2 regions of the Halomonas sp. Ps84H-12 genome follow, and region 1 is predicted to be linked to the other one. Evidence: predicted binding sites of a transcription regulator. Region 1 holds the regulator's gene; the other holds the start of a gene.
The links. Region 1 encodes FliA, which starts transcription of late flagellar genes. Its sites were predicted from a motif close to CTAAAGTTNNNNNNNNNNCNGCCGATA; they were not measured.
Positions count from the first base shown of each region.

Region 2: a site for FliA is predicted at 10,834-10,860, ahead of NH344_RS03085 (flagellin). Genes of this name have one in related genera too.

Region 1 covers NZ_JAMXSJ010000006.1:89,449-104,198, forward strand. Annotated here, with positions in the region: gene NH344_RS04685 (adenosylcobalamin-dependent ribonucleoside-diphosphate reductase) at 1-1,694, opposite strand, end outside; gene NH344_RS04690 (hypothetical protein) at 1,888-2,478, shown strand; gene NH344_RS04695 (OmpA family protein) at 2,622-3,293, opposite strand; gene NH344_RS04700 (MotA/TolQ/ExbB proton channel family protein) at 3,298-4,113, opposite strand; gene NH344_RS04705 (RNA polymerase sigma factor FliA) at 4,153-4,854, opposite strand; gene NH344_RS04710 (flagellar protein FlhE) at 4,881-5,231, opposite strand; gene NH344_RS04715 (hypothetical protein) at 5,403-6,002, opposite strand; gene flhF (flagellar biosynthesis protein FlhF) at 5,999-8,188, opposite strand; gene flhA (flagellar biosynthesis protein FlhA) at 8,241-10,322, opposite strand; gene flhB (flagellar biosynthesis protein FlhB) at 10,319-11,485, opposite strand; gene cheZ (protein phosphatase CheZ) at 11,619-12,314, opposite strand; gene cheY (chemotaxis response regulator CheY) at 12,357-12,746, opposite strand; gene NH344_RS04745 (methyl-accepting chemotaxis protein) at 12,800-14,503, opposite strand; gene NH344_RS04750 (chemotaxis response regulator protein-glutamate methylesterase) at 14,561-14,750, opposite strand, start outside.
Region 2 covers NZ_JAMXSJ010000004.1:78,794-93,543, forward strand. Annotated here, with positions in the region: gene dxs (1-deoxy-D-xylulose-5-phosphate synthase) at 1-665, opposite strand, end outside; gene ispA ((2E,6E)-farnesyl diphosphate synthase) at 669-1,562, opposite strand; gene NH344_RS03040 (exodeoxyribonuclease VII small subunit) at 1,556-1,831, opposite strand; gene serA (phosphoglycerate dehydrogenase) at 2,109-3,353, shown strand; gene NH344_RS03050 (pirin family protein) at 3,407-4,096, opposite strand; gene NH344_RS03055 (rhodanese-related sulfurtransferase) at 4,322-5,281, shown strand; gene NH344_RS03060 (IclR family transcriptional regulator C-terminal domain-containing protein) at 5,459-6,283, shown strand; gene NH344_RS03065 (YqaA family protein) at 6,303-6,734, shown strand; gene ybiO (mechanosensitive channel protein) at 6,945-9,308, shown strand; gene NH344_RS03075 (SDR family oxidoreductase) at 9,364-10,122, opposite strand; gene folK (2-amino-4-hydroxy-6-hydroxymethyldihydropteridine diphosphokinase) at 10,355-10,795, shown strand; gene NH344_RS03085 (flagellin) at 10,908-11,729, shown strand; gene NH344_RS03090 (BCCT family transporter) at 11,750-13,303, opposite strand; gene NH344_RS03095 (ABC transporter substrate-binding protein) at 13,677-14,729, shown strand; gene NH344_RS03100 (ABC transporter ATP-binding protein) at 14,729-14,750, shown strand, end outside.

The sequences.
Region 1 (14,750 bases):
TGGCGGTAGGCCGCTAGTTCAAACGACACCACCTCCACCTGCTCCTTGGTCTTTTTACCGGACTGGATGATGTTGCGGAAATAGCGATGGGAGAACGACGGCTCAATGCCATTGGAAGCGTTGTTGCCCATGGAGAGCGAGATAGTGCCTGTGGGGGCAATCGAACTATGGTGAGTAAAGCGAGCACCGTGCTCGGCGAGCTGCGCTACCAGCTCCGGCTCAAGCTCGGCCACTTTGGCCATGTATTGGCTATAGCGGGCGTGCAGAATCCGCCCCGGCACCTTGTCACCTACCTCGTAGCCGTCGCTGGCGAGCTGAGGGCGCTCGCGCATCATCTTGGGCGTAATGGTGTGCTCCTCTTCAAGCACTGGCGCCATGCCCCTCTCTTTAGAAAGCTCCAGCGCCTGCTTCCACCCTTCCAACGCCAAATGACGACTGACCTCTTCAGTGAACGTCAGCGACGCCTGAGAGCCGTAGGGAATTTTCAGCATGGTCAGGGTCGAACCAAGACCTAAAAAGCCCATGCCGTGGCGGCGTTTGGCTTCAATTTCGCGCTGTTGCTGGGGGAGCGGCAGGCCAGCAATTTCCACCACGTTGTCGAGCATACGGGTGAAAATCGCCACGACTTTACGGTAGCGCTCCCAATCAAACCGCGGCTCGGCGCTAAACGGCTCGATCACAAACTTGGTCAGGTTGACCGAGCCCAGCAGGCAAGCGCCCTCTGGCGGTAGTGGCTGCTCGCCGCAGGGGTTAGTGGCGCGGATATCTTCGCAGAACCAGTTGTTGTTCATGCGGTTGACTTGATCGATCAGGATAAAGCCCGGCTCGGCGTAGTCGTAGGTGGAGGACATAATCGTGTCCCACAACTCGCGAGCTTTAATCACCTCGACAACACGGCAGGCCACGCGCCCTTCGGCATCCACCGTGTAGCCCTCTTCCACCACCGGCCAGTCGCGGTAAATCACCTCTTCGACGCTCACATCCTCTTTCTCACCAGGATGCAGCGGGAAGGCCAGCGGCCAATCAGCGTTGTGCTTCACCGCTTCCATAAACTCATCGGTGATGAGTAGGCTCAGGTTAAATTGACGCAGCCGCCCTGCTTCGCGCTTGGCTTGAATAAACTCGCGCACGTCCGGGTGCCCCACATCAAAGGTACCCATCTGCGCGCCGCGACGGCCTCCGGCAGACGCCACGGTGAAGCACATCTTGTCGTAGATATCCATAAACGCCAGCGGGCCATTGGTGCCTGCTCCTGCGCCAAACACAAAGGCACCTTTATGGCGCAGGGTTGAGAAGTCGTAGCCAATACCGGCGCCCGACTTCAATGTCATACCCGCATCGACCACAGAGTCGAGGATATCGCGCATAGAGTCACGAATAGTGCGAGAAACGGTGCAATTAATCAGACTGACGGCGGGCTTGTAGGCTTCGGCTCCCGCATTAGAGAGAATTCGCCCAGCGGGAATAGCACCATTTTCCAGCGCCCAGCGAAATTTGGGTAGCCACTCATCGGCCTTTTCACCCTCTACGGCGGCTAGGGCGCGAGCCACGCGCTCAAAGGTCGCTGCGACATCTTGATCCACCGGTTGGCCATGACGATCTTTTAACCGATATTTGGCATCCCAGATTTCCCTAGATGGAGCCTGCATAGGGACTTCACTGGATGTCTTCATCGCCTTGGCTGCGGTACTCATGTTCACGAAACTCCTTCACGATGGGTAGCGATAGCGCTAAAAAACGGGCCGATTATACGTGGCATCGTAGGGGAGTATAGCCCCGACTTTCTACTATATGGGCCGTTTTTTGACGTTAACAGCACTAGATATAGAAAAATCAGCACCTTACCCTTTTGCTTATTCCCAACACGCTATAGGCTTAAGGTTTTCGATGACGATACGACCTATGAACTTCCTGAAAACATCAACTTTCGCCGTCACCGCCATGCTGCTTGTCACAGCTCCCCTTTCATTGGCCGCTACATTTAATGTGGAATCAGTGGCTACCCATGGGCACTGGCAATCCATGGCGCTGACCCTAGGAGAAGAGCGCCACTTTCGTGCTGTGGAGACCCACAGCTACTCCGATGCCACGCTAAGCATAAATGCTACTCAAGGAGTCTGTGATTTACCGTGGCTGGAGATGCGCGTCACCCTAGCGCAGCAGCAGGGAGAGAGCCGCGCGGTGAATCTGGTACCCACTCGGCTGCGGATTGGTGACAACCCGATTGTCGATACCATGGCGGAGTTTATTACCGAGCGGGGCGATGACGGCTTTTATGCCCATTTTTATTTGAGCGATATGGAGACGCTGATCGCTGAGATGCAGTCGGGCGAGCAGCTGTTTTTAGGATTTGACCAGGGAGAGCAGGAACCGTGGTACATGACCTTTAGTTTGGAAGGTGCTGGCAACGCCATTCAACGCATGCAGTCGCTGTGTAGCGGCGCCTCTCTCACAGAGGCACCTGCTCCTCCGGGTTAAGCGCACGCTCTTCCGCAACCTCTACTCGATTACGGCCGCTGTGCTTGGCTTGATACATAGCGGCATCGGCCCGGGCCATCAGCGTTTTACAGCTGTCAGTAGCGAATGATGCTTCGACACGAAGATAGCCTCGAGATATCTCTTTACCCCTTGACCTGTTGCTTCAGCAACAGCTCAACGCGTCGGTTGGCAGCTCGCCCTTCCGCAGTAGCATTACTTTCCATGGGTTGGGTGTCGGCATAGCCGACGGCCCGCATACGTGAAATGGCAATACCTTGCCGCTCTAACTGGCGTACCACTGCGATGGCTCGTCCCACTGAGAGCTCCCAGTTAGACGGAAACCGAGCGGTCGCGATCGGCACGTTATCGGTGTGGCCTTCAACAGAAATTTGACCTTCAAAGGACTGCAGCACCGAGGAGAGCCGTTCTAACACAGCTTGCCCCTGGGGCGTTAGCACATCATTGCCACTGGGGAATAAAAGGCTATCGTCAATACGTAGCGTAACGCCCTCTTGCCCCTGGGAGACACTCACTCCAGGGATATCAAGCCCTGCCATTTGGGGATGTAAGCCATCGTGGCGGGGAAGTATTCCTGTGGCTAGGCTAGCCAATGGCAGTGACGTAACGGCATTCGAGGGATCCATGATACTGCTTTCACTCCCTTCGCCACCGCCGGATGGCGTAAGCGCCAACAGCAGTACAAACAGGGTAATCAGCAGCGTCAATACATCCAGGTAACTGGTCAGCCAGCTCTCGTCACTCTCCCCCACTTCGGCGGGAAGCTCCAAAGCATGCCGTGAGTCGCGGTCGAGCATGGCGCTACCCTTTTAATGCGGAACCCATATCGGGCCGAGGCTTAACGTTCGAGTCACGAATTTCGTCGTGGTAATTCGCTACGAAGGAGTTAAGCGTCTCTTCAATAAACGATGGCAGACGGCGCTTGGTAATTAGCGAAATGCCTTCCAGCACCATGTTCATAGTGATAAGGCGCTCTTCCGTACGCCGCTCTAGCTTCACGGCAATCGGTTTAAACACCAAATTGGCCAACAGGATGCCATAGAAAGTAGTCAACAGCGCCACTGCCATCCGGGGCCCAATTACTTCCAGGTCACCCGCATCCATCACTTCGAGCATGTTGACCAAGCCTACCAAAGTACCAATCATGCCAAAGGCCGGTGCATAGGTGGCCATGGTGCGGAAAATTTGGGCTTCAGCATGCTCGCGGGCTTTCAGCCGCGCAATACGCCAGCGCAGCATGTCGAAGATTTCATCCTCTTTTGTATTCGCAATGACCAGTTGAATACCGGTGCGCAAAAACGGATTACGGGTATGTTCCAGTTCTTTCTCAACCGCTCTAACATCCCCCTTAAACCAAAGGCGCGACATGGAAACCAACTCATTGATGTCATCTCGCACATAGGTGTTTTCACGGCGGAAAACTAAACCAACCAGACGCACCACACGCAGCACTTCTTTCAGCGGATAGCTGATAAACGTGGCCGCCAGCGTGCCAGTGACCACAATGGCAAGCCCCGGTAAGTTAATAAAGCTCTCGGGAGACTCTGCGGTAAAAAATAAAACGCTTACCAACAACAGCATGCTGGCAAATATACCGATCAGCGTAGATGGATTCATCAACGGCTCCTCGCCGGTTATGGTTAGTGAGTGAGAGGATTAATTAGTCTCATGTAGGCGAGCACGCAGCCGACTCACCGCCTGGCTGTGAAGCTGTGAAACCCGTGATTCGGTGACACCGAGCACAGCGCCCACTTCTTTTAGATTCATCTCTTCTTGGTAATACAGCGCCATTAGCAGCTTCTCGCGCTCGGGCAGTGCTTCAATGGCGTCGATCAGCGTTTGCCGCTGCTGTTCATCCAATAATTGTTCAAACGGCTGTCGGTGAGTGTCGTCCCCCGCAGGCTCGCCGCCATCCGCAATGAGCTCTTCGAACGGCAATAATTTCCCGCTATTGGTATCGTTGAGCAGTTGCTGGTAATCACTTAGCGGCATCTCCAGTTCACGGGCAATCTCCCCCTCTTCCGGGGGGCGCCCCAGCTGCTGCTCTAAACGACGCACAGCATCATCTACCGCCCGTGCCGAGCGGCGTACGCTGCGGGGCAGCCAGTCACGAGTGCGCAGCTCGTCCATCATCGCGCCACGGATGCGCTGGCTTGCAAAGGTAGCAAATGTTGCTCCTTGGGCAGCATCAAAGCGCCCTAATGCCTCTAACAAGCCCACCATACCCGCCTGGATCAGATCATCCAGCTCAATACTCGCGGGCAACCTTACCTGCAGCGTTAAGGCCTGACGTCTCACCAGTGGCATGTATTGAGTTAACAGCTCACTCTGTTTGATCCTGCCTTGTGCTGTATACATCCTCGTGCCTCGCGGCTTAACAACCTTTACTGATAGTTCACGATCACTTGTAACCCCTGTACTCGCACAGGGCGTTGCCCTGGCTGCAGCGTAAACCGAAAGTACAGCGGTGCGCTCGCCAACATTCCCGATAGAGCGGTCGTGCTACCGCGCATGCCTGATAGTGCAACACAGCGTTCAGGATGACATAGCCAAGCGTGCACAGGCGTTCCCGGCGGTGACTCAAAGCGCCATTGAATTCGCGACAGCACAGCATTACGCAGCGAGACGCCCGCTGGCGGGGTTATCGCCTGACTGCTGCTGGTACGGTCGCTCATTGCTACCATCACACTAGGCACTTGGCTGCTCCAACTGCCGGTTGCGGCCTGCGTATTCAACGCGAAAAACCATAACCCTGCTACTAGCCCTAAACAGCCCATTTTTCTTACTGTTAACAACTTTGCAGGTTTTATCAACGCCTCAATAGCCATCTGCTTAGCGTTACTTACCCAACTCGCCAAACTCTGCATAACTCTCCCCTTGAGCGACACATGCACCCTGGCCCGCCGCTAGCGCGCCAGCAGCAGAAGCTCAATATCTAAATAACGAGCGGAAGCATTGCCCAAATTATCCAGCAACCCCCGGCGCGGCAGGTGGGGTTCATGAAGGGCTAGAAGACGCTGCGGACCACCATGCTCGCGTAATTGGCGCAACACTCGGTACATGGTGGCAAAGGCGTCAGCATCACTGTTTACCCATAGCGCCCAGCGAGTGTAACGCTCGGCTAAGTCAGTCAGCGAGGCGCTGTCAGGCATGACAATATGAATATCCCAATCCTGTGGGTCACCTGCCCATTGCCTCCCAAGGGCCGACCATTGCCCCAGCCGACCTCGCACTTTGTCCACCTGCGCTGCGCCAGCATGAGGTAAGCCTACTACCACTAACGTTTTTTTCGGTCTTGGAGGCGCCACGGTGGCAGGCTCGGCAGCAGCAGCTACCGTCGGTGCCATGGCCTCCTGGGTATACGCGGCGGCTTTCTCTTCGTTAACGGGTGCGGCAGGCACTGCCTCGTCACTTTCCATGTTATGGCCGACTTCATCAGCACCGCGCTGCTGGCGCTGTAAATCGGCCCATTTGCGCAGGCCAGCCGCCTGATCCTGGCCACTCATACCACGCCCTCACGACTGACGCTACCTAGCTGACGAATGGCATCGCGCGCCATCAGAACGTGTACTAATGCATCAAGCAGTGCCGTATCACGCCGCTTGCGCTGGGTTCCTAACAAGCGCAGCAAATCGGCTCGCAGGGCCTGAGCGTCCTCATCGTCAACGATATCTAGATGGCCAGCTACTGCAGCCGCGCCGCTGGCCATCAGCAGGCGCAGCTCGCTGCTGACATCACCCCCATCGGCCTCTTTAAGCTGCTGCCAAGCACGCTTGGTGAGCGATGCCAGTCCGTCACTCTGCAGTTGAGTGATTAAAAGCGTTAACACATCGCTGCCCAAACGTGCAGGCGTTAGCCAGTAGCGGCGCACGATTCGCTTAGTGCTTTCAGGGTCGCTTACCTCACCGACCCACGCCAATACGGGGTTACCTGATACGTCCTGCGCTTCAACATAGGCGCTGGAAAGCTGCATGCTTTGCCCGCGGAAACGGATGCCCACGCTATGGGTTAAGGTGCTTTCTTGGAACAGGGAACGCAGGGTATAGCGCTCGCCCTGGCAGTATACCCGCTGGCTCGCGGGCACCATGCTGACCCACGTCAGATGCTGAGCGTTTAGCCAAGCCAGCGCCTCAGCGTCTGGCAGGGTAGGCAGCAGATGAACCGCAACATCTCCTGCACAACGCACCAAACGTGGCTGCCAGCCCGCTAGCTGACGGTGCTGAAGGCGAGTCAGTGCCAGCCAAGCACCTTGCTCATTCAAGGCAACATCTGGCATCGACCAGTCACAACCTCGCTCGTTGCGGCGGGGCGACCAAACCACCCCTAACGCGTCACGAGTGGTGGAGGCTCCGGCTAACAGCTCATCTAGGCGCTGGTCTTGTATCACCCCCGGCAGCGCTGCGATGTCCCAGGCGGCTTCCAAGCGGTGAAAATCGACGACACGCTGACGCAAGCGGGTTAACACCGAGGAGAGCCTGCGCCCCTGCCCTAACACATCCCGCGACCAGCGTGGCAAGCTGAGTGGGGCTGTTTCAGCACGCGCGCTACTCGAAACGTTGGCCGACAGTGCTTGATCAATCAGTGCGGGTGGTGTCGCGACCACCATATCTTCTGGCACCTGCTGGCCATAGGAGCCAAACAGCACCCTCATACCGTGGCGCATGACGATGTCTAATACCGGCGCAAGCCGCCCAGCTTCGTCTTGCTTCGTGATGATACAGTCGTCTAACTCGGCACCTGCAGCTCTCGCCGCTTGGCGGTAGCGCAATACGACTTCTTCTAGCGTTTCCGGCTGACTGGCGGCGTTGAGCAACAGCACCAGACGCACGGTGGACTTCCCACCCTGTAAATGGGCGATCTGTTCAATCACCCGCTGATCCCGCTGGCTCATCCCCACGGTATCAATAATCACCCACTGCTTACCTTGTAGCCGACCAACCAATTCATCAATCGGCTGTTCAGCGTCTAGGGCATACATGGGCGTATCCAAGAGCCGTGCATAAATGCGCAGCTGCTCATGAGCGCCGATACGGAAGCTATCGGTGGTCACTAGCGCCACTGGGCGAGTGCCGTGGCGCATCACAAAGCGTGCCGCAAGCTTCGCAGTAGTGGTCGTTTTACCCACCCCAGTGGGGCCAACCAATGCGACGATGCCCGTTTGATCAAAGAAGCTCTCTTCGTGCTGCAGCACGTTAAGCCGTGCCATTAACTGCTCACGCAGCCAGTTAAGCGGCGCGTCGTTAGTAGCCTCGAGCGCGCTCAACTCATCTGGCAATGCTTCCAGCACCTCTTCGCTCAGCTCTGTACTGAAGCCAACCCGGGCCATCAACTGCCGTAGGTGCTCGTAGGCGGTGTCTGCACCGCTTTGAGTCGTTGGCAACGGCTGGCGGCGGGCCAGTAGTTCGCGCATATCTTGCATTTCCCGAAGCAGACGCTCACTCATCGCCTCTAGGGGGTCTGGTTGCTTTGGCAGTAAAAAGACAGGCGCTGGCGCGGGGCTAGCCTTCGGCTCCTCCGCTGGCGTCGTCGGCGACGGGTCGAACTGGTCAACGGCGTCATCCGCCATGGCGAGAATTTCAACGCCGCCTTCGGTGCGACGGTTGGCGACAATAAGTGCATCATCACCTAACACTTCGCGCACTTGGCGCATTACGTCGCGGCTATTTGCTCCGACAAAACGTCTAACGCTCATGTTTCACCTGTTGCCAAAACGTAAAAGGCTATTACCGCTCGAAGTGTGGCCATTAGCGACCACCCACCAGCGTGGTAACGCGCAGGGTGCGGTCGTCGGGAATTTCCGCTTGAGACATCACCACTAAGTGGCGCATGCGGCGGCGCAGGAAGCGCGACAACACGGCCCGTAGCGAGTGCTGAACCACCAGCACAGGCGCTTCACCACTGCCTTCATGTTTCTCTAACGCTTGCTGCGCTTGATTCATCAAGGTATCCGCCAGCCCTGGCTCCATCGCACCATTGCCGTTCATTGCTTGCAACAAGACTTGCTCTAACTGCGCATCCAGCCCCATCACATGCAGCGTATCTTGGCCCGCGAACCACTGCTGGGTAATGGCCCTGCCCAGCGCAATACGCACCAGAGCCGTTAGCTCGTTGGGATCTTTCTGCTGACCCGCATGCTCTGCCAAGGTGTCCAGCACGGTACGCATATCACGAATCGAGACATCCTCATCCAGTAGGTTCTGCAAAATGCGCTGCAGCACGGTGAGGGAGATGGACTTCGGCACTACTTCTTCGACCAGCGATTTTTGATCTTCGCCCAACTTGTCCAGCAGCTTTTGAACCTCCTGGCGGCCCAGCAGTTCAGGCGAGTGGCGGTGCAGCAGATGGTTAAGGTGCGTGGCGATGACCGTACTGGCATCCACGACCGTGTACCCGTATACCTGAGCATGCTCCCGTTGGTTAGCGTCAATCCATACTGCTGGCAAGCCAAAGGCAGGGTCTTGGGTCGGTGTACCCTGAAGCTCCCCCGAGACCTGACCAGGATCAATGGCTAGCCATTTACCGGCCTGCGCCTCAGCGCGGCCAATTTCCGCTCCCTTCATGGAGAGCACATAGGTATTGGGTGGTAGTTCTAAGTTATCGCGAATGTGCACCACGGGCGGCAGGAAGCCCACTTCCTGGGCAAACTTCTTGCGTACGCTTTTAATACGGTCCAGCAGTTCACCCTTCTGCCGGGAATCCACCAAGGGGATCAAGCGATGCCCCACCTCTAAACCAAGCATGTCTACCAGCTGAACATCTTCCCAGCTGGCTTCAGGTGTTTCCTGGATGGGCGGTGGTGCTGCAGAGATCTCTTCCTTAACCAAGGTCTGCTCTTTTCTACGCATTAGATACCAGGCTAGGCCGCCCAGCAGCGCCGTGAAAATAAGGAAAACGAGGTTGGGCATACCGGGAACAAGGCCTAGCAGGCCCATTACCATGGCTGCCAGAATCATCACCTGGGGGTTTACAAACAGCTGGCTGATCATCTGCTGACCAACGTCCTGCTCGGTATTTACCCGTGACACGGTCACGCCCGCCGCCGTGGAGATCACCAGCGCTGGAATCTGGGCGACGAGGCCATCACCAATCGTTAGCAGCGTATACGTGCGGGCGGCATCGGCAAACCCCAGGTCGTGTTGCATCATACCAATCAGTAGGCCGCCGATAATATTAACCACCATGATAACCAGGCCTGCCACGGCATCACCGCGGACGAATTTACTGGCACCGTCCATTGAGCCATAAAAATCCGCTTCCTGGGCAACCTCGGCACGGCGCTTTTTCGCTTCGTCCTCACCAATCAGGCCAGCGTTCAGGTCGGCATCAATCGCCATCTGCTTGCCGGGCATAGCGTCAAGCACGAAGCGGGCCCCTACCTCGGCAATACGCCCAGCCCCCTTGGTGATTACCATAAAGTTGATAATCACCAGGATGAGGAACACGACCAAGCCTACCGCGAAATTACCGCCTACCAGGAAGGTGCCGAAGGCCTCAATGACCTTGCCCGCCGCATCGCCGCCTTCGTGGCCTTCCATCAATACCACACGGGTCGAGGCGACGTTCAGCGAAAGACGCAGCAACGTGGTAAACAGCAGCACGGCCGGAAACGCGGCAAAGTCCAGCGGCTTCTCGGCGAACATGCTGACCAACAACACCATAATCGATAGCGCAATATTGAAAGTGAACAGCAGATCCAGCGCGAACGGCGGAAGGGGCAGAATCATCATGCCCAGAATCATTAAAATCAGCAGCGGACCGGCGAGCAGCTTCATGCTCACATCGTTCATCCAGTTACGCTGATTGATCAACTGGCTTAAGCCTTTCATGGTTGCGCCTCATTGCCATCGGCACGACGGCCGGGACTATCCATTTCCGGGGGTACCGGTAAATTATCGGGTGTGGGGGGCACCTCGCCTCCTTGTTGTGCAACATGTTTCAGGCGGTAGGCCCAGGCCATCACTTCGGCCACGGCAGTGTACAGTTCGGCGGGCACTTCAGCTTCTAAGTCGACATGATGATACAGGGCGCGCGCCAGAGGTGCTGCCTCCAAGCGCGGAACACCTGCTTCCTCGCCAATCTCACGGATTCGAGCGGCAACAGCATCGGCCCCTTTGGCCACCAACCGAGGAGCCCCCATACGCCCCTCCTGGTAAACCAGCGCCACTGCATAGTGGGTTGGGTTGGTAATAATGACATCAGCTTCAGGTACTTTGCTCATCATGCGCCCGCGGGCCATGGCCTGCTGCTGCTGGCGAATACGGCCCTTCACATGGGGGTCGCCCTCAGAGTCTTTATGCTCTTGCTTCACCTCTTCTTTGGTCATACGCAGCTGTTTGGCGTTATTCCACAGCTGAAATGGGACATCAATGAGAATAACCACGATCAGTGACAGGACGATGAGGCCCGCCACCAGCGCTGCCATATTCAGCGCACTGACCAGTCCCTGCTGCACGGGCTGGTCCATTAGCCCCATAAATTTGCCAATATTAAAATATAAAAAGCCAGCTGCCACACCGCCCACCAAGATGGACTTAGCAATCGCCTTAGCCAGCTCAGCAAGGGCCTGAACAGAAAATATCCTTTTTAACCCTTTCACTGGGTTTAATTTTGAAAATTTAGGCTGCAACGATTTTGAAGAGATTAACCAGCCACCTAGCAGTGCCGGTGCAACCAGTGCAATCACCGTGAGCAGTAAAAATAAGGGAAGCATAGCGATGAGGGTTCGCTGGCCAAGATCCAGCGCATTCACCAACATAGGCGTGCTTTCCATGGCATGGCGGCGCTCAAATAAAAACGCCTGCTCCATCACCATCCCAAGCTGGTCATAGAGCATTTGCCCCATACCCCACAACCCCATCACCCCACCCAGCAGCATCATGAAGGTAGTTAGTTCGCGGGATCGAGGCACCTGACCCTCTTTGCGGGCTTTATCTAATCGCCTGGGCGTGGCCTCTTCGGTTTTTTCCTGATCGCTGTCGTTATCTGCCATGCTGTTATCCGGCTGACGAGTGGCCAGTTGACCAAAATAAGGCATACCATAAACTCAGCCGCCCTAAAGGACGGCTGAACAGTCTACCTATTTTGCCAGATGTAGCGGCTTACAATGAGCTAATAACCCAGCATTAAAAGCCTAATTCGTCCAATAAGTCGTCTACCTGATCCTGGCCGGTAACGATATCAGGGGCGTTCCCTTTCACCTGCGGCCCATTAAGAAGATCTTCATTGCGGCGAGCTTTCTCATTTTTCCACTGATCTTCGGCCTTGCGCTGCATCGTTTCACGAGCTTCAACACCGGGAACATTGTCGATGAGTACCTGTACCAGCTGATGCTCGATCTCACGGATCACATCCATCATTTTCTTGATGACTTGACCGGTAAGATCCTGGAAATCCTGTGCCATCATAATGTCCATCAGCTCCTTGTTGGTCGCTGAGGTAATTTCTGGCACGTCGCTCAGGTAGGTGCGCGTCTCTTTTACCAACACCTTTGCGTCGTCTAGCTCTTTTGGTGCTTCGAACCACTCGGCCCAACGCTTGTCGAGTGCTTCCGCACGCTCAGAGAGCTGATCTTGCAGCGGCTGCGCACGATCAATGGCGTTCAACGCCCTGTCTGCAGCCTGCTCGGTCATCGTCGCCACGTAGTGCAGCCGGTCACGGGCGTCGGGGATCGCTTCAGCGGCCTTTTCAATCTCTTTGTCTAAGCCCAACTCGCGCATATTGTCACGCAGCATGCGGGTAAGCTTACCAATACGAAAGATAAGGTCTTCTGCGGCTTCTTCAGACAGTTGGGCAGAACCACCCTGCTCATTCTGACTCATTGTGTTGTCTCCTCGTTAACCGAGCGCCTTGGCTCAGCTGCGTCATTTACCCATTTTCTCGAAGATTTTATTCAGCTTCTCTTCTAGGGTCGCGGCAGTGAACGGTTTGACGACATAACCATTGGCACCCGCTTGTGCGGCAGCAATAATATTCTCTTTCTTTGCTTCGGCCGTTACCATCAGTACTGGCAAGTCTTTTAGCGCATTGTCCTGGCGAATCTCTTTCAGCATTTCCAGGCCATCTAGGTTGGGCATGTTCCAGTCGGAAACCACAAACTCAAAATTGCCCGCGCGCAATTTATTAAGCGCATCTTGACCATCTTCGGCTTCTTCAACATTAGTGAAGCCCAGCTCTTTCAGCAGGCTACGTACGATCCGGCGCATAGTGGGAAAATCGTCTACTACCAAGAAACTCATGTTCTTATCAGCCATTGGTCATCCTCTCAATAACGACATCTATAGGGTGACTGGGAATTCAGTCAGGGTTAAAATTCTTCCCACTCTTCGTGGTGCTGCTGGGCAGTTGCTCGACGATTCGGCGGTAAAGCCGTTGACTGAGCAGCAGACGCCTTAGGAACCGACGTGTGCGATGCTGATACACGCGTAGGTAACGCATGTGATGCCTGCTGAGCACTTAGCACCTGAAAGACCGCGACCGCCTCTTCTAAGCGATTTGCTTGCTCTTCTAGTGAAGCGGCCGCTGCGGTTGCCTGCTGGACTAACGCGGCATTTTGCTGAGTCACCTGGTCCATTTGCCCCACTGCCTGACTCACCTGCTCAATACCGTCGCTCTGCTCTTGGGACGCCGCTGAAATCTCATCCATGATATCTGTAACCCGGCGCACCGCGGTGACGACTTCCGTCATTGTCTGGCCCGCCTTTTCTACCAGAGATGAACCCTGGTTGATCTGACTAACAGACGCCTCAATCAGCGTTTTAATCTCTTTTGCCGCATCCGCACTGCGGCTAGCGAGGTTACGCACTTCCCCGGCCACCACCGCAAACCCGCGCCCCTGCTCGCCAGCCCGTGCTGCCTCAACCGAAGCATTCAGTGCCAGAATATTGGTCTGAAACGCGATGGAATCGATCACATTAGTGATATCTGCCACTTTTTGAGAGCTGGTGGAGATACCGTGCATGGTTTGCACCACTTGTTCAACGACTTGGCCACCCCGTTCTGCTGTGGTGGAAGCATCAGCGGCTAGCGTACTGGCCTGTCGAGCGTTGTCAGCATTCTGTTTCACGGTGGCTGTCATCTGCTCCATACTGGCCGCCGTTTGCTCAATGGACGCTGCCTGCTGCTCAGTACGCGATGAAAGATCAGCGTTGCCGCTGGCGATTTCTCGGGTGCCGTGGTGAATCTCTCGACTCCCCTCGCGCACCCGTGCCACCGTTGCGCTAAGGTTTTGCTGCATGGTGGCCATAGCCGAAAATAAACGGCCAATTTCGTTTTTACCGGCCTCTGGCAGCGGCTGCGTTAAGTCTGCCTCGGCAATGCGATCAAGCCGCTGAACGGCATTGTTAAGTGGCGCAATGACTGTGCGGCGTAAACCGATATAAATGGCCAGCGTCACTATCAGCGCAAGGCCTACCGCTAGCGCGTTGATTAAGGTAAACAGCTCTCCCTGAGACTCAGCATCCACACGGATTGTATCAACACGCCCAAAACCATAATCGACGAAGGCATCAATACTTTCGGAGAGTGCGTTTAGTGGCTCGGCCAGTTCGCCTCGTAGCTGGTTAAACGTATTGATATCCATGAACTCAAAGCTAGCGTGTTGCTGCTTTACCAGATCAAGCACAGCGCGGAAGTTTTCATCGACAGCGCTTCCCAAAACTTCATCCCGTGCTGTACGCGGCGCGGCCTGATACTTCTCAAAGCGACGCTCGGCCCGTTCGATACGATTTGCCGCCACCTCTACCTGCTCATTAGATTGGCGAGTCTGCCCCACCATCAGTAAATTAGAGGCAGTCTCCATGGCTAGCATGGCTTGGTTGAGTAGAGAGTCGGCGCGGTTCAGCTCGTTAAGCTGTTCATTTCCAATAAGATTCAGCGTCGCTAAGTTACTCTGAGCATTACGGTCAGCCACGACGCCAAGCCCACCCACAACCAACATCAGCGTGACGAGGCAGGTTAGCGCCGTTACCACGGTCGAATGAATACTTAAATTGCGCAGTAAACGCGTCATTGTTATGGCTCCCCTTATTAATGCATGAACCAAGAAGGGTTTGACATTTCTTGGTACTTAAACGCGCTGCGCGCGCCCTGAAGCAGCAACCAGCGCCATAAGACGCGACGGTATATCGTCGAGTGCAACGACCTCGACTGCTCCCCCAACGGCAATCGCCTCTCGCGGCATACCAAAAACCACACAGGTCTCTTCATTTTGTGCGATCGTCGGCGCACCTGCTTGACGCATTTCTAATAGGCCTGCC
Region 2 (14,750 bases), on a different contig from region 1:
TTTTTTCCCTCTTCGCGCATTTTGAGGTAGGGCTTGCTGGAGAGCACACGTGCTAAATACGTGGCAATTCCGCCGACGTTTTCGGAGATTGACATCTCGTTATCGTTCAGCACTACCAGCATATTGGCATTCACGTGGCCCGCGTGGGCCAGCGCTTCAAACGCCATCCCTGCGGTGAGCGCGCCGTCGCCAATAATGGCGCAGACCTTGCGTGGGTCGTTTTGTGCTTGCGCAGCCAGGGCCATGCCTAGCGCCGCAGAGATGGAAGTGCTGGAGTGGCCAACGCCAAAGGTGTCGTACTCGGACTCTGCCCGGCGGGGAAACGCCGCCAAGCCGCCGTGCTGGCGAATGCTGAGCATGGCATCGCGCCGCCCGGTGAGGATTTTATGCGGGTAGGCTTGATGACCCACGTCCCACACCAAGCGGTCTTTCGGCGTGTGAAAGGCGTGGTGCAGCGCGACACTGAGCTCAATAACGCCCAGGCCTGCGCCAAAGTGGCCGCCCGTCACGCCAACGCTGTAGAGCAAGTAGGCGCGTAGCTCATCCGCTAACTGGGCGAGCTGTTTAGCATTCATGGCCCGCAGCGCGGCGGGATGATCAAAAGAGTCGAGCAGTGGCGTCGCCGGGCGCTCGCGGGGTATCTCGTCGAACAGCTTCATAGGCATGTGTTAGTGGTCGCGCTCGATCATATAGTGGGCAAGATCGGCCAGGGGTGCGGCCTGCTCGCCTAACGGGGCGAGGGCGGCAATGGCCTCGTCAATAAGCGTGTTCGCTTTGCGCTGCGCCCCCTCCAGCCCCAGTAAGCTTGGGTAGGTAGGCTTGGCACGGGCGGCGTCAGCGCCGGAAATTTTGCCCAGCGTGGCGGTGTCACCCGTCACATCCAGGATGTCGTCATGAATCTGGAAGGCTAGGCCAATGGCGCGGGCGTAGCGAATTAGCGCTGCTAGGCGCGGGTCGTCCTCTTCCACCGCGACCAGGCCGCCCAAACGTACGGCCGCCACGATCAGCGCGCCGGTTTTATGGGCGTGCATATGTGCCATTGCTTCGGCGTCTGGGTGGCCTCCCACGGCGGCTAAATCCAGCGCTTGGCCAGCCACCATGCCATCGCGGCCAGAGGCGACCGCCAGCGTGGTGACTAGCTGGCCCAGGCGCGGGTGCGGGCGGCTGGCCAGCACTTCAAACGCCAGGGCTTGCAAGGCATCGCCCGCTAAAATAGCCGTCGCCTCATCAAAGGCTTTATGCACCGTGGGCTGGCCGCGGCGCAGGTCGTCATCATCCATGGCGGGCAGGTCGTCGTGAATCAGCGAGTAGGCGTGAATCAGCTCGATGGCCGCCGCGGGAGCATCCAGGGCGTCGTCACTTGCCCCAAGGGCTTGACCTGCTAAATAGACCAGCAGTGGGCGCAAACGTTTGCCGCCGACCAAAAGCCCGTGGCGCATGGCCGCCTCTAAACGCTCATCTACCGCTGGGCGTGCATCGAATAGCGCGGCCAGCGTGGCATCCACTCGGGTGCTGCTGGCATGGCGCAGCGTGGCTAGTCGGGAGGCGTGGGCGGTCACCATGGCGGCGTCTCCTCGCTGTCGTTGCCAGCATCCTGGGCTCCTGCGAACGGGGCAACTGCCAGTTTGCCGTCGGTATCTTCGCTCAGGGCCCGTACTTTTAGCTCAGCGCTATCGAGGCGCTGCTGGGCATCACGGGTCAGGCGAACGCCCTGCTCAAAAGCGGTCAGCGCATCTTCCAATGAGAGTTCGCCGGACTCCAGGCGTTCCACAATGGTCTCTAGCTGGGCAACCGTTGCGGCAAAATCTTGTGGGGGTGTGGTGTCGCTCATTGGGCAATGCCTACCGTTTTCCGGGCGCCCTGGTATCAGCAAGGGCGACGAGTGTGGCTGCGGATGCTGTTAAATAAACGCACAGTATACACCGAGGCGAGGGGGTGGCGTCTGCCCTCCCTATGGGTTGATTGTTCGACTTGTACTCTGTTCATCTTGAAAGCGCACACTTTTCATCACGCCAAGACACCGGGAGCGCAAGCGGCTGTGCTACTATACGGGCCTCCCGTGAACCGATACACGGCGCATGCCGCCGACCATAGAGGTTGATTCAGCCATGGCCAAAACGTCCCTGGAAAAGAGCAAGATCAAGATCCTGCTACTCGAGGGCGTCCACCAAAGCGCGGTGGACAATTTTCACAACGCAGGTTACGAGAACATCGAGCATCTGCCGACTTCGCTGGATGAAGAGTCGCTGATCGAGAAGATTCGTGATGTTCACTTTATCGGCATCCGTTCCCGCACTCAGCTAACCGAGCGCGTGTTTGAGGCGGCCGAGAAGTTAGTAAGCGTTGGCTGTTTCTGTATCGGTACCAACCAAGTTGACCTGGATGCGGCGCTCAAGCGCGGTATCGCGGTATTTAATGCGCCTTACTCCAACACCCGCTCAGTGGCGGAGCTGGTACTGGCAGAAGCCATTATGCTGCTGCGCGGTATTCCCGAGAAGAATGCTCGCGCGCACCAGGGCGGCTGGCTGAAGTCGGCGAAAAACTCCCACGAAGCGCGCGGTAAAACCCTCGGTATCGTGGGTTACGGCAGTATCGGCGCACAGCTCTCTGTATTGGCAGAGTCGCTCGGCTTCAACGTGATTTACTACGATGTGATCACTAAGCTGGGTATGGGTAATGCCAGCCAGGTCGCCAGCCTGGAGGAGTTGCTGGATCGTTCGGACGTGGTCAGCCTGCACGTGCCGGACCTTGCCTCTACCCGCTGGATGATTGGCGCGAAAGAGATCGCCGCCATGAAGGATGGCGCGATTCTGATCAACGCCGCCCGTGGCAGCGTGGTGGAAATCGAGCCGCTAGCGGATGCCATTAAAGCGGGCAAGCTGAACGGCGCTGCTATTGATGTCTTCCCGGTCGAGCCGAAAGGCAACGATGAAGAGTTCCAAAGCCCGCTGCGCGGCCTGGATAACGTGATTCTGACGCCGCATATCGGTGGTTCTACCCTGGAAGCCCAGGAGAACATTGGTATCGAGGTCTCCGAAAAACTGATCACCTACTCGGACAACGGCACCACGGTCACCTCGGTCAACTTCCCTGAAGTGGCACTGCCCGCGCACCCGGACAAGCACCGTTTGCTGCACATTCACGACAACGTGCCCGGCGTGCTGTCGCAGATCAACCGCGTGCTGTCAGAAAACGGCATCAACATTTCTGGCCAGTATCTGCAGACCAACGATAAGGTCGGTTACGTGGTGATTGATGTCGATAAAGCCTACGGCCCGCAGGCGCTGGAAGCGCTGAAGCAAGTAGAGCACACGCTGAAGATTCGCGTGCTCTATTCGGCGCAGAATAGCTGATATTACCGACCCGCGCAGCGTCACAAAACGGCCCGAAAGGGCCGTTTTGCCTATCAGGCCAGGTCGAACAGCAGTACTTCGCTGGCCTCGGTGCACGCCAGCGCAACGTCCTCGCTGGGGGTGAAGGCCGCCGCGTCACCGGTGCGCAGAGTTTCTCCGTTCACTTCAACGGCCCCCTTCACCACATGCAGCCATGCGTAGCGTGAGGGCGGTGTCGTGAGGTGGTCCCCGGCGCTTAGCAGGCTGGCGTACAGGTTGACATCCTGATTCACGCTCACTGAGCCATCGCGACCATCTGAGGAGAGCACCAAGCGCCACTGGCCCTGCCGCTCGGCAGTGGGGAAGTGCTTCTGCTCGTAGCTGGGCTGGATGCCACGCTGGGCGGTTTCGATCCAGATCTGCAGAAAGTGCAGCCCGTTTTCTTGAGAGTGGTTGAACTCGCTGTGCAGTACGCCCGTGCCTGCGGACATGCGCTGTACGTCGCCAGGGCGCATCACTTCGCCATTGCCCATGTTGTCCTTGTGCTCCATCTCGCCATCAAGCACGTAGGAGATAATTTCCATATCCCGGTGGGGGTGGGCGCCAAAGCCGTGGCCGGGGGCCACACGGTCTTCGTTGATCACCCGCAGCGCGCGGAAGCCCATGTGGTTGGGGTCCATGTAATTGGCGAACGAAAAGGTGTGGTAAGAGCGCAGCCAGCCGTGGTCTGCGTAGCCCCGCTCGTTGGAACGACGAATCTGCATGAAAAGCACCCCATCACTGAGTTATGTTGGCGCCTACTATACGACCGAGTGCGTGTGACGTGGGGTGAAGCTTTCTCAATGATGTTGTCGAAATAATCGACGATTGGCGGTGTCGTTGATCTGAGTCAAACACGCCGAGATGCACCCACGGCGGGCTTTTTGTTATCATGCGCGCCTTTATTGACCCGGTCCGCCCTTTGCGAGGGCGACTACCAGGAGCACTCCATGACGACCCCGACCCCAACACCGCCCGTTGTGGTGGCAGCGCTGTATAAATTTGTCACCCTGAACGACTTTGAAGCACTGCGCGAGCCGCTGCGCCAAACCATGGTCGATAACGGCGTGAAAGGCACGCTGTTGCTCGCCAAAGAGGGCATCAACGGCACCGTGGCCGGTAGCCGCGAAGGCATCGATGCGTTGCTAGCATGGCTCACCGCCGACCCACGTTTAAGTGATATCGACCATAAAGAGTCGTTCTGCGACGAGCCGCCGTTCTACCGCACCAAGGTCAAACTGAAAAAGGAGATCGTCACGCTGGGCGTGCCGGGCATCGACCCCAACGACACCGTGGGCACTTACGTTGAGCCGGAAAACTGGAACGACGTGATCTCCGACCCGGAAGTGCTGGTGATCGATACCCGTAACGACTACGAAGTCGCGATTGGCAGCTTCGAAGGCGCGGTCGACCCCAAGACCACCACGTTTCGCGAGTTTCCCGAGTACGTGCGCCAGCACTACAACCCGGAGCAGCATAAAAAGGTCGCCATGTTCTGCACAGGCGGTATCCGCTGCGAGAAAGCCTCCAGCTTTATGCTGAAAGAGGGCTTCGAAGAGGTCTACCACCTGAAAGGCGGCGTGCTCAATTACCTGGAAAAGGTGCCGGAAGAGCAGTCGCTGTGGCGCGGCGAGTGCTTCGTGTTCGATAACCGGGTCACTGTGCGCCATGATCTCACCGAGGGCGAGTACGAGCAGTGCCACGCCTGCCGCATGCCGATCTCTCAGGAAGACATGCAGTCGTCGGCCTACGAGCCCGGCATCAGCTGCCCGCACTGTATCGACTCACTGCCTGAGAAAACCCGCGCCGCCGCCCGCGAGCGTCAGCGCCAGATTGAGCTGGCCAAAGCCCGTGGTGAGCCTCATCCGCTGGGCTATAACCATCGCCAAGGCACTCGCGAGAAAGCGTAATCATCAGTGGCCGACGATGTGGCAGAAGGCATCGATGCGTTTATCGAAAAGCGCGCGCATCGCTAGTACACGCTGCTAGCCAATGGTGGAATTTGTTTCCGTAAACGCGACAGCGCCCCCTGCGGCGCGTTATCCTGCTGGCTTTTTACGTATTGAGTGCCGTCAGGAGAGTAGTAGGTGAGTGAAGCCAAGCGCAGATCAGTCGGACGTCCGGCGGGAGCCACGAAAGCGAGCGGAGGGCATAGCCAATCGTTGGTGCGTGGCCTCACGCTGCTCGAATACCTATCCGCTAGCCCGCTGGGCCTTGCGCTTTCAGAGCTGGCGGAAATGGCTGACCTTGCCCCTTCCACCACTCATCGCCTGCTTCAGGCGCTGCAAAGCCAGGGCTTTGTCACCCAAGAGAGCGAGCAGGGCCTGTGGCGCATCGACGTCAAAACCTTCCGAATTGGTAACAGCTTTTTAGAAGCACGCGACGTGGTGGCCAAAAGCCGCCCGTTTTTGCGCCGCTTAACCGCAGAAACCGGCGAAACGGCGAATCTGGGTATCCGTGATGGCGCCACGGCGGTCTTCTTGGCTCAAAACGAATCCCCGCAGATGATGCGCATGATCACGCGGCTGGGGTCCCGTGCGCCGCTGCACGCCTCCGGCGTGGGCAAGGCGCTGCTGGCGTGGATGAGCGAGGAGGAGCGCAGCGCGCTGTTAGAAGGCGGCTACGAGCTGGCCCGTGTGACTGAAAATACCCTGTATCAAACGGATTCACTGCAGGCGGAAATGGCCGCCATTCGCGCCCAAGGCTTTGCCTGCGACCGGGAAGAGCATGCGATTGGCCTGCACTGCGTGGCGGCCTGCATTTTCGATGAGCACGCCACGCCGTTGGCGGCTATTTCCGTCTCGGGCCCCATGGCGCGTATTCCCGAAGAGCGCCTGCTGGTACTGGGGGCGCTGGTGCGTCAAATAGCCGACGAAATTACCCAGCAGCTCGGTGGCCAGTTGCCCCGTTAAACGTTAGAGGGCGCGTATCGTGTTCAGCCTGTTTTGGGTGGCGCTAGCCAGCGCCACCCTGCTGCCTGGTGGCTCGGAAGTGTGGCTGGCGCGGCTATGGTGTGTTGGTGAGCCAGCGCTGGTGCTGTGGGTTGTGGCGACGGCTGGCAACACGCTGGGCAGTTTGATCAACGTGGCTCTTGGTCGCTACGCTCGCCAATTTCAACATCGCCGCTGGTTTCCTGCATCTCCCCAAGGACTTGCCCGTGCCGAGCGCTGGTATCACCGCTTTGGCGAGGCGAGCCTATTACTCTCCTGGTTACCTGTGATTGGCGACCCGCTCACCGTGCTGGCTGGGGTGATGCGCCTTGCCTGGTGGCGGGCGCTGCTCTGGATTGTGCTAGCAAAAGGTGCCCGCTATGGGCTGCTGATTGCGCTGGCCCATCAATGGTTGGCGCCTTACTGCCAATAAACGGCAATTACCTTCACTCGGTTTCATTGGTGCTCCAAAAGCAGGCGCGTTAACGTCTCTTACATTGAGTCATGTTACGCTAGTTACTTTGGATCGAGCGTTATACAAAGCTTGCATTTCCATTGGATGCACTATCCTGTGTTTAACATTCTTAGGTTGAATTTTAACGAGGGCAGGATGGCAAATACTCACCCAAAAGGAGGTTATGGTGTGACGTCACTACGTTTACTCCCCTGGCTCAGCGTCTGGATGCTGGCGCTGTTCGCCATGCTGGCCGGGCCAGCCATGGCGCAAACCACGTTAAGCGCCGAGAGCGATGCGTCCGTCGCTGAAGAGCAGCCCTCTTATGCGGCGCTGGCGGATCTGCTGGAAGACGAGCAGGCCCGCCAGGAGCTCATTGAACTGCTGCGTAATCAAGCGTCTGAGTTGCCTGCTGGCGTTGCGGCCGAGCTGTCGCCGGAAGCCGCTGCCGCGGGGGGCAACGTAGCGCCCGAGGACGTCTCACTACCCCGCCAGTTGGCAGAGTTAACCAGCCGTGTAGTAGGTGATGTGGGCGGTCAGATCGAGCAGGCTGTGGCGATCGTCGGCAATATATTCACCGGCCAAGGCGCGGGCAGCAGCTTCGATATGGCGGCCTTCATGAACGCAGCCATCAATCTGGGCATCGTGATCGTGGCGACCTTCGCCATTTTTATGGTGTTCCGCCGGTTGGCAAAATCATTGTTCACCAAAATCAGCGGCTGGTCACAGCAGGGCACGGGACTGACGCCGGTGCTACGTTTAGTGCTGTGTGTCGCGATCGCCGCGGTCGTCGATATTCTTTTGATCGCCCTGGCGTACGTTGGCGGTAACTTGGTGGCCACCTTTGCCGTGGGGGAGACCGGTGAACTCTCTACCCGCGCGTCGCTGTTTTTAAATGCCTTCTTGATCATCGAGCTGCTCAAAGCCGGTGTGCGAATGCTGTTCTCCTCGCGTTACGAGGGTCTTCGCTTATTACCGATTTCAGCTCAAGAAGCCTCGTATTGGAACCGCTGGCTGGCGCGCCTGATTGGCATGGTGGGATACGGCCTGATGGTCGTCGTACCGCTGGTCAACTTCTATGTGGCCGCCACCCTGGGACAAGCGGTCGGCACGCTGATTATGCTGCTGGCGTTTATTTATGCGGTGGGCGTGGTGCTCAAAAACCGCGTGCGGCTGCGCGATAATCTAAATCAAATGAGCGCGCGCTCGACGCTGACGGCGAGCCGTGTATCGCTGCAGCTGTTTGCCCGCACGTGGCACCTGTTCGCGCTGATCTATTTCTTAATGGTGTTTGTACTGACGCTTACCCGTCCGGGTGATGCGCTGCCCTTTGTCCTCTTTGCGACGTTGAAGACGCTCGGCGCCGTGGTCGTGGGCCTGCTGCTGTCTGCGTTCCTGACACAGACCATTGGTCGTCGTATTCAACTCTCCGATGACCTGCGCCGTAAGCTGCCGCTGCTGGAAGTCCGGTTGAACAGCTACGTACCCAACGCGCTGCGCGTGCTGCGCACGGTGATCGTCGTTGCGGTGATCATGGTGGTGCTGGATGCTTGGGGCGCCTTTGACCTGGCCGGCTGGTACGCCTCCGAGCGCGGTGCCAATCTGGTGGGTAACCTGATCAGCGTAGCAGTGATCCTGATTGTGTCGCTGGGCATATGGCTGGGCTTGGCAAGCCTGATCGAGCACAAGCTCAATCCGGAAACCGGTCACGGCGAACCCTCTGCCCGTGCCAAAACGCTGCTGAGTCTGTTCCGTAATGCGCTGGCCATTGCCATGGTGACCATCACCGGCATGATCGTGCTCTCGGAAATCGGCATCAATATTGGGCCGCTAATTGCTGGTGCCGGTGTGCTGGGTCTGGCGATTGGTTTTGGTGCCCAGAAGCTGGTGCAGGATGTGATCACCGGGGTGTTCATTCAGGTAGAGAACGCCATGAACACCGGCGACGTGGTGACCGTGGGCGGCGTGACCGGCACGGCCGAGCGTTTGAGTATCCGCTCGGTGGGCATTCGTGACCTGTCCGGTACCTACCATATCGTGCCGTTCTCCAGTGTGGATACCGTCTCCAACTACATGCGTGAGTACGGCAACCATGTGGGCGAGTACGGTATTGGTTACAACGAAAGTATCGACGAGGCGATCGAGCAGCTACAGCTGGCCTTCGAAGATCTTAAAGCCAGCGAAGAGCATGGTCATAAACTATTGGCAGATATGACCGTGGCGGGTGTCACCGCGCTGGCCGACAGCTCGGTTAATATCCGTGTCGTGATCAAGACCACGCCAGGCGATCAGTGGGCTGTAGGCCGTGCCTACAACCGCCTAGTGAAACTGCGCTTTGATGCGGCGGGTATCGAGATTCCGTTCCCGCATACCACGCTCTACTTTGGCGAAACCAAAGGCGGCAAGACTCCGCCCGCCAACGTGCGCATTCTGGATGCGAAAGCGGAAAGAAAGCGCACCGAGACGGCACCGCTTGCAGAGCGTAGCGAAGCCTCGCTTGAGCATGAACCGGATCACCATAAGCCGGACCATGATGATGTGGATGAAACCTAAGCGTACGCTTAGGTAAGCCAATGAGGCCGCCTTCGGGCGGCCTCATTGCGTTGGGTCAGTCGCGCCGCTCGCCAGGGTAGTTTTCGGAGTGGCGACCCTCTAGGTTGATCGATTCGCCGCCGTCTACAAATAGCACTTGCCCGGCCACAAAGGCATTATCCAGCAAATAGTGCAAGGCTTGTACAAGGTGTGCTGGGTTGCCTTGGTGATTGACCGGAATGCCTTCGATGCGCCATTGGATATAGTCGCTGGTACGCTGGGAGGCAGGCAGCACTACCCCGGGGGCGATACCGTTAATCCGTAGGCGCGGAGCAAACTCCAGCGCTGCCATACGGGTCATCTCAGCTAGGCTTTTCTTGGAGAGCAGGTACGCCGCATACGGATATTGGTGATAGGCCACTTTGTTGTCGATGATGTTGATCACCTGACCGTGCTCTACCGCCTCGGCAAAATGGCGTGTGAGTAGCAGCGGGGTAAACATATTGACCCGAAACTGGGTCTCCAGCATGGCCATATCGGTACGGGCAATCGGCGCTGGTTCATAAGCTGAGGCGCTATTGAGCAGCACGTTCAACCCAGGAAAACGCGTTTTAGCTTGGGTGATTAATCCTTCTAGCGAATCCTCTAAAAAGTTGCAGGGCAGAATCTCGCACTCACGACCCTTGCCGCGAATTGCGTCTGCCACTTCCTCTGCTTCCCCCCGGGAGCTATTCACGTGTAACGCGATATCAAAGCCCTTATCGGCTAGCGCTTCAGCAAAATAGCGGCCCAGGCGCGTGGCGCCGCCGGTTACAAGTGCAGCAGGTGTCTCCATTGCTTTATCCCTCGCAGCAGGTAGTGTTTGTTAACTAACGTTGTCATGGTAATCAAAAAGACTCTCTGCGTGAGCGGTAGCGTTTGTCAATAACTTGTACAGAGATTGAACGGGATGATTAACCGTCTACTCTGTTGGGGCGCCGATTGATGCCTATACGCTAAAACGGTGTGGGCTAGGTCATAGGCTCACCAGCCGTTAGTCATCCAGCCTCTTATATTGGGATATAGTTATGTCATTAAGGTCGTCACCCGTAACGTCAACTCCCTCGCCCGTGTCGGCTCAACACGAGTGCGTTATCTCGCTAGGAACCAATATTGAGCCAGAGTATCACTTTGCCAAAGCCCTTGAGATTTTGAGCAGTGAGTGCGAACTGCTGGCCCGCTCCGAAGCGGTGCGCACTGCCCCGGTAGGCTTTCAGCAGCAGCCAGACTTCTTAAATGCCGCCCTGGTGGTGCGCACTACGCTTGAGCTGGGCGACTTTAAAGCCTACCTAAAAGAGGTTGAGCATCGCTTAGGCCGTGTTCGCGGGCCGATCAAATCTGGCCCCCGGACCATGGACTTAGACATTGTGGTCTGGGATGGCGAAGTGGTCGACGATGGCTACTTTCATCACGACTATGTTCGGGGGCCGGTGGACGAAGTGCTAGCCGTACTGAAGAGGCCGAACTGAAAAAATAGTAGCGACTGGGAAAGTTTTACGGGGCAGGGCTCACGTTTTCTAAAGATAGGCCGATATTCACGCTACTTCCGCACTGTTTGCGTTCACTTCCGAGGTCAAGCCCGTGATCAGCCTTGCGACTAATATCATGTCGCTACTGGTGATGAATAATCTACGCAGTAGCCAGCAAGCAATGCAGACCTCCATGGAGCGTCTGTCGTCTGGGCTGCGTATTAATAGCGCCAAGGATGATCCGGCAGGCCAGGCGATTGCTAATCGCATGGGCGCACAAATTCGCGGTATGAACCAGGCGATCCGCAATACCAACGACGGTATCTCTATGGTGCAAACCGCAGAAGGTTCGTTGGACCTGATCAACGACAGCCTTCAGCGCATCCGCGAACTCAGCGTTCAGGCGCTCAACGGCACCAATTCCTCAGAAGATCGGGCGTCTATTCAGTTAGAGATCGACCAACGGTTGGAAGAGATTGATCGCGTCGCCGAGCAGAGCAACTTTAACGGTATTAGGCTGATCGAGAGCGATAAAGCGCTTAATATTCAAGTAGGGGCCAACGCTGGGGATGTGATTGGCGTGAGCTTTTCGGCGATGGGGCGTCAGGCGCTGGGGTTGGATAATTTCAGCGTATTAGATGATGTCTCGGCCACGCCCAAACCAATGGATGTCGTCGATGAAGCCATTAAGCAGGTCGACCGCCAGCGCAGCTATTTAGGCGCGGTGCAGAACCGCTTCGAGAGCGTCATTGACGGGCTTAACACCAGCATCATTAACACCTCCGCTGCCCAGTCGCGTATTCAAGACGCCGACTACGCGCAAGAAGTCTCCAATCTTATTCGCGCCCAACTGCTTCAGCAGGTGGGTATCGCGATGCTGACCCAGGTGAACCAACAGCCGCAGATGATTCTGCGGCTGTTGGAAGGGCTGTAGTTAGAATTGGCCGATCATCGTCACTCGATGATGCCCTGTTCACGCGCCATGGCGTAAGCCGCCTGCGGGCCGTTCCACAGCGAGGGCAGCAGAATCAGCGACACCGGGATCGCGGTAATCACGATAAACTGCTGCAGCGCGCCAATTTGACCTGCACCCATATACAGCAGCACGGCCGCCATCAGGGCCATCGCAATGCCCCAGAAAGCGCGCATGCAGGGGCTGGGGGCATCGTGTCCCGCACCGACAACGGCAATCGCGTAGCTCATGGAGTCGCCGGTGGTGGCCACAAAAATCGTGGTCAGCAGCAGAATCGCCAGTGCCATCCAGGTGCCGCCGGGCAGCGCTTGAGCCACCGTGAGAGTCGCCACGTCAAACTGGAAATTGTTGAGCGCTTCGGTCAGGTCAATTACCCCGGTCAACTGATAGTAAATGCCGGAGCCGCCCAGTAGCGTAAACCATACGGTGGTGGCAATCGGGGCGAGTACGGCAACCGCCAGAATCATTTCACGAATGCTGCGGCCCCGTGAAATGCGCGCCACGAAAATCGCCATCAGCGGTGCATAGCCGATAAACCAAGCAAAGAAGAACACCGTCCACCACTGCATCCACCACGCCGGGGCGGTTTCAGAGGTCATCGTGGCCATGGTGAAAAACTCGCTGACATACGCGCCCATGCTGGAAACGTAGGTGTTCACCAAAAACAGCGTGGGGCCGAACATGATAATCACGGCGCCGATTGCCAACGCCAGCAGTACGTTGAAGCGGCTCAGCAGTTGGATGCCTTTATGTACCCCGCTCATGGAGGAGAGCACATAAATAGTGCCCAGTACGGCCAGAATTATCAGTTGCCCGGTGTAGCCTTCCGGCAGGCCAAACAGCTCATGCAGGCCAAAGCTCACCTGAGTTGCCAAAAAGCCGATGGGGCCTACCGTGCCTGCCACTAAGGCAATCACGCAGCAGGCATCCACTAAACCGCCCAGCGGGCCACGCATCAAGCGTTCACCAAAAATCGGGTAGAGCAATGTGCGCGGCTGCAGCGGTTGGCCTTTCACGTAGTGCGCATGGGCCAGCACCACGGCGGTGAGCGAGCCCAGCACCGCCCAGGCCATAAAGCCCCAGTGCATAAACGACTGCGCCAGCGCGCCGGATACCGCTTCAGCGGTGCCCGCTTCGGTATCAAAGGCGGGTGGGGTGACCACAAAGTGGTACACCGGCTCGCCCGCGGCAAAAAACACCCCACCACCGGCTAACAGCGTACATAGAATGATGGAGAGCCACTTAAAGGTGCTTATTTCTGGTGCATCGAGATTGCCGATCTTAGCTTTTGCCGCAGGCGTTAAAGCAACGCCGATGGCGATAAAAAACGTCAGCAGAAGCAGCAGCTGGAAATAGCTGCCCAGCACCAGCGCGGTCCAGGCAAAGCCTGCGCTGATAGAGTTGGCGACTAGATCAATGTCGTAAAACGAAAGCGCCAGAAACGCCACGATGAAGCCGATGCTAAGCACCAGCACGATAGGATCGCCGAGGGAAAACCGCGAAGGCCCCTCGGCGCGTTGGGCAGGTTGGTTCATGAAGAGCACCTATTTGGAATGGGAGGTTGCAGGAAAGAGCGGGAGCAGAACCTTTAGCTTAATAAACCCAAGAGGGAGCCGACTTAACGCCGCTGGCCACAGGTTTTCAAAGCAAAAAAAAGCGCCATTCAATGAATGGCGCGAGGACAGGAAACTGAGCACAGTATACCGCCGAACTAGACCAAAGTCTAACGGCTTGGTCAAAAATGTTTTCTAATGGTGCGCGGCCAGTGCGTGGCGCACCATTTTGGCGCTTTCGAGGGCGGGGAATGATCCATTTTCGGGCCTAAGTTCATGAATAAAAAGTAAAAAGCAAAAGATGGCGGTGTTTCTGCATAGCCTCTGCAATTTTGTATACAAGGTGTTCACTGCCATGCCGACTCGCTCCCGTACTGCCCGTTCCCCTTTGTTTCCGCTAGCGCTATTTGGCGCGGTGCTGATGATGCCGCTCGGCGCTGCTGCCGAGACGACCTCGATTCGCTTCCAGCTGGACTGGCGCTTCGAAGGCCCGGCAGCGCCGTTTCTGATGGCAGCCGAAAAAGGCTACTTCGCCGAAGAAGGTCTGCAGGTTCAGATCGATTCGGGAAGCGGCTCTGCAGGGGCGGTGAACCGGGTGGCCTCGGGCGCCTATGAGATGGGCTTTGGCGATCTCAACGCGCTGGTCGAATTCCTTGCGGAAAACCCGGAAGGCCCCGGCATCAAGGGCGTCTATATCGTTTATGACGGCACGCCCGCGGCGGTGTTTGCGCGCAAGGAGAGCGGCATCGAGAGCCCCGCTGACCTGGCAGGCAAGACCATCGCCGCCCCGGCCTTCGACACCGGCTATCGCGCCTGGGGCATCTTTGCCGCTGCCAATGGGCTGGAGGCCGACGCGGTGGCGTGGCAAAACGTCGACCCTGCGCTACGCGAAACCCTGCTGACCCGGGGCGATGTCGATGCCATCACCGGCTTCTACTTCACCAGCCTGCTCAACCTGGAAGAGCGCGGCATGAGCGAAGACGAGCTGACCATCATGCCGTTCCCCGACTACGGCGTCCCGCTGTACGGCAACGCGATTCTGGTCAGTGATGCCTTTGCCGATGCCAACCCCGAGGCCGTGAAGGGCTTCCTGCGCGCCTTCAACCGTGCGCTGGGAGAGACCCTGGCAGACCCCGAAGCAGCCATCGAGTACGTGCGTAACCGCGACGGCCTGATCGATGTCGAGATGGAAACGCGTCGCCTGAAGCTGGCGTTGGAGAGCGTGGTGGATACCCCCGATGCCCGTGAATATGGTGTGGGCGGTGTGGATGACGAGCGGCTGAGCCAGGCGATTCAACTGGTGGCGGATGCTTACGATCTGCCCACGTTGCCATCCCCCGATCAGGTCTTTGACTCCCGCTACCTGCCGCCGGTAGAAGAGCGCATGCTGCTGCCGGAGGCGGAGTGATGTCGGCAGCGTTCGTCCGCT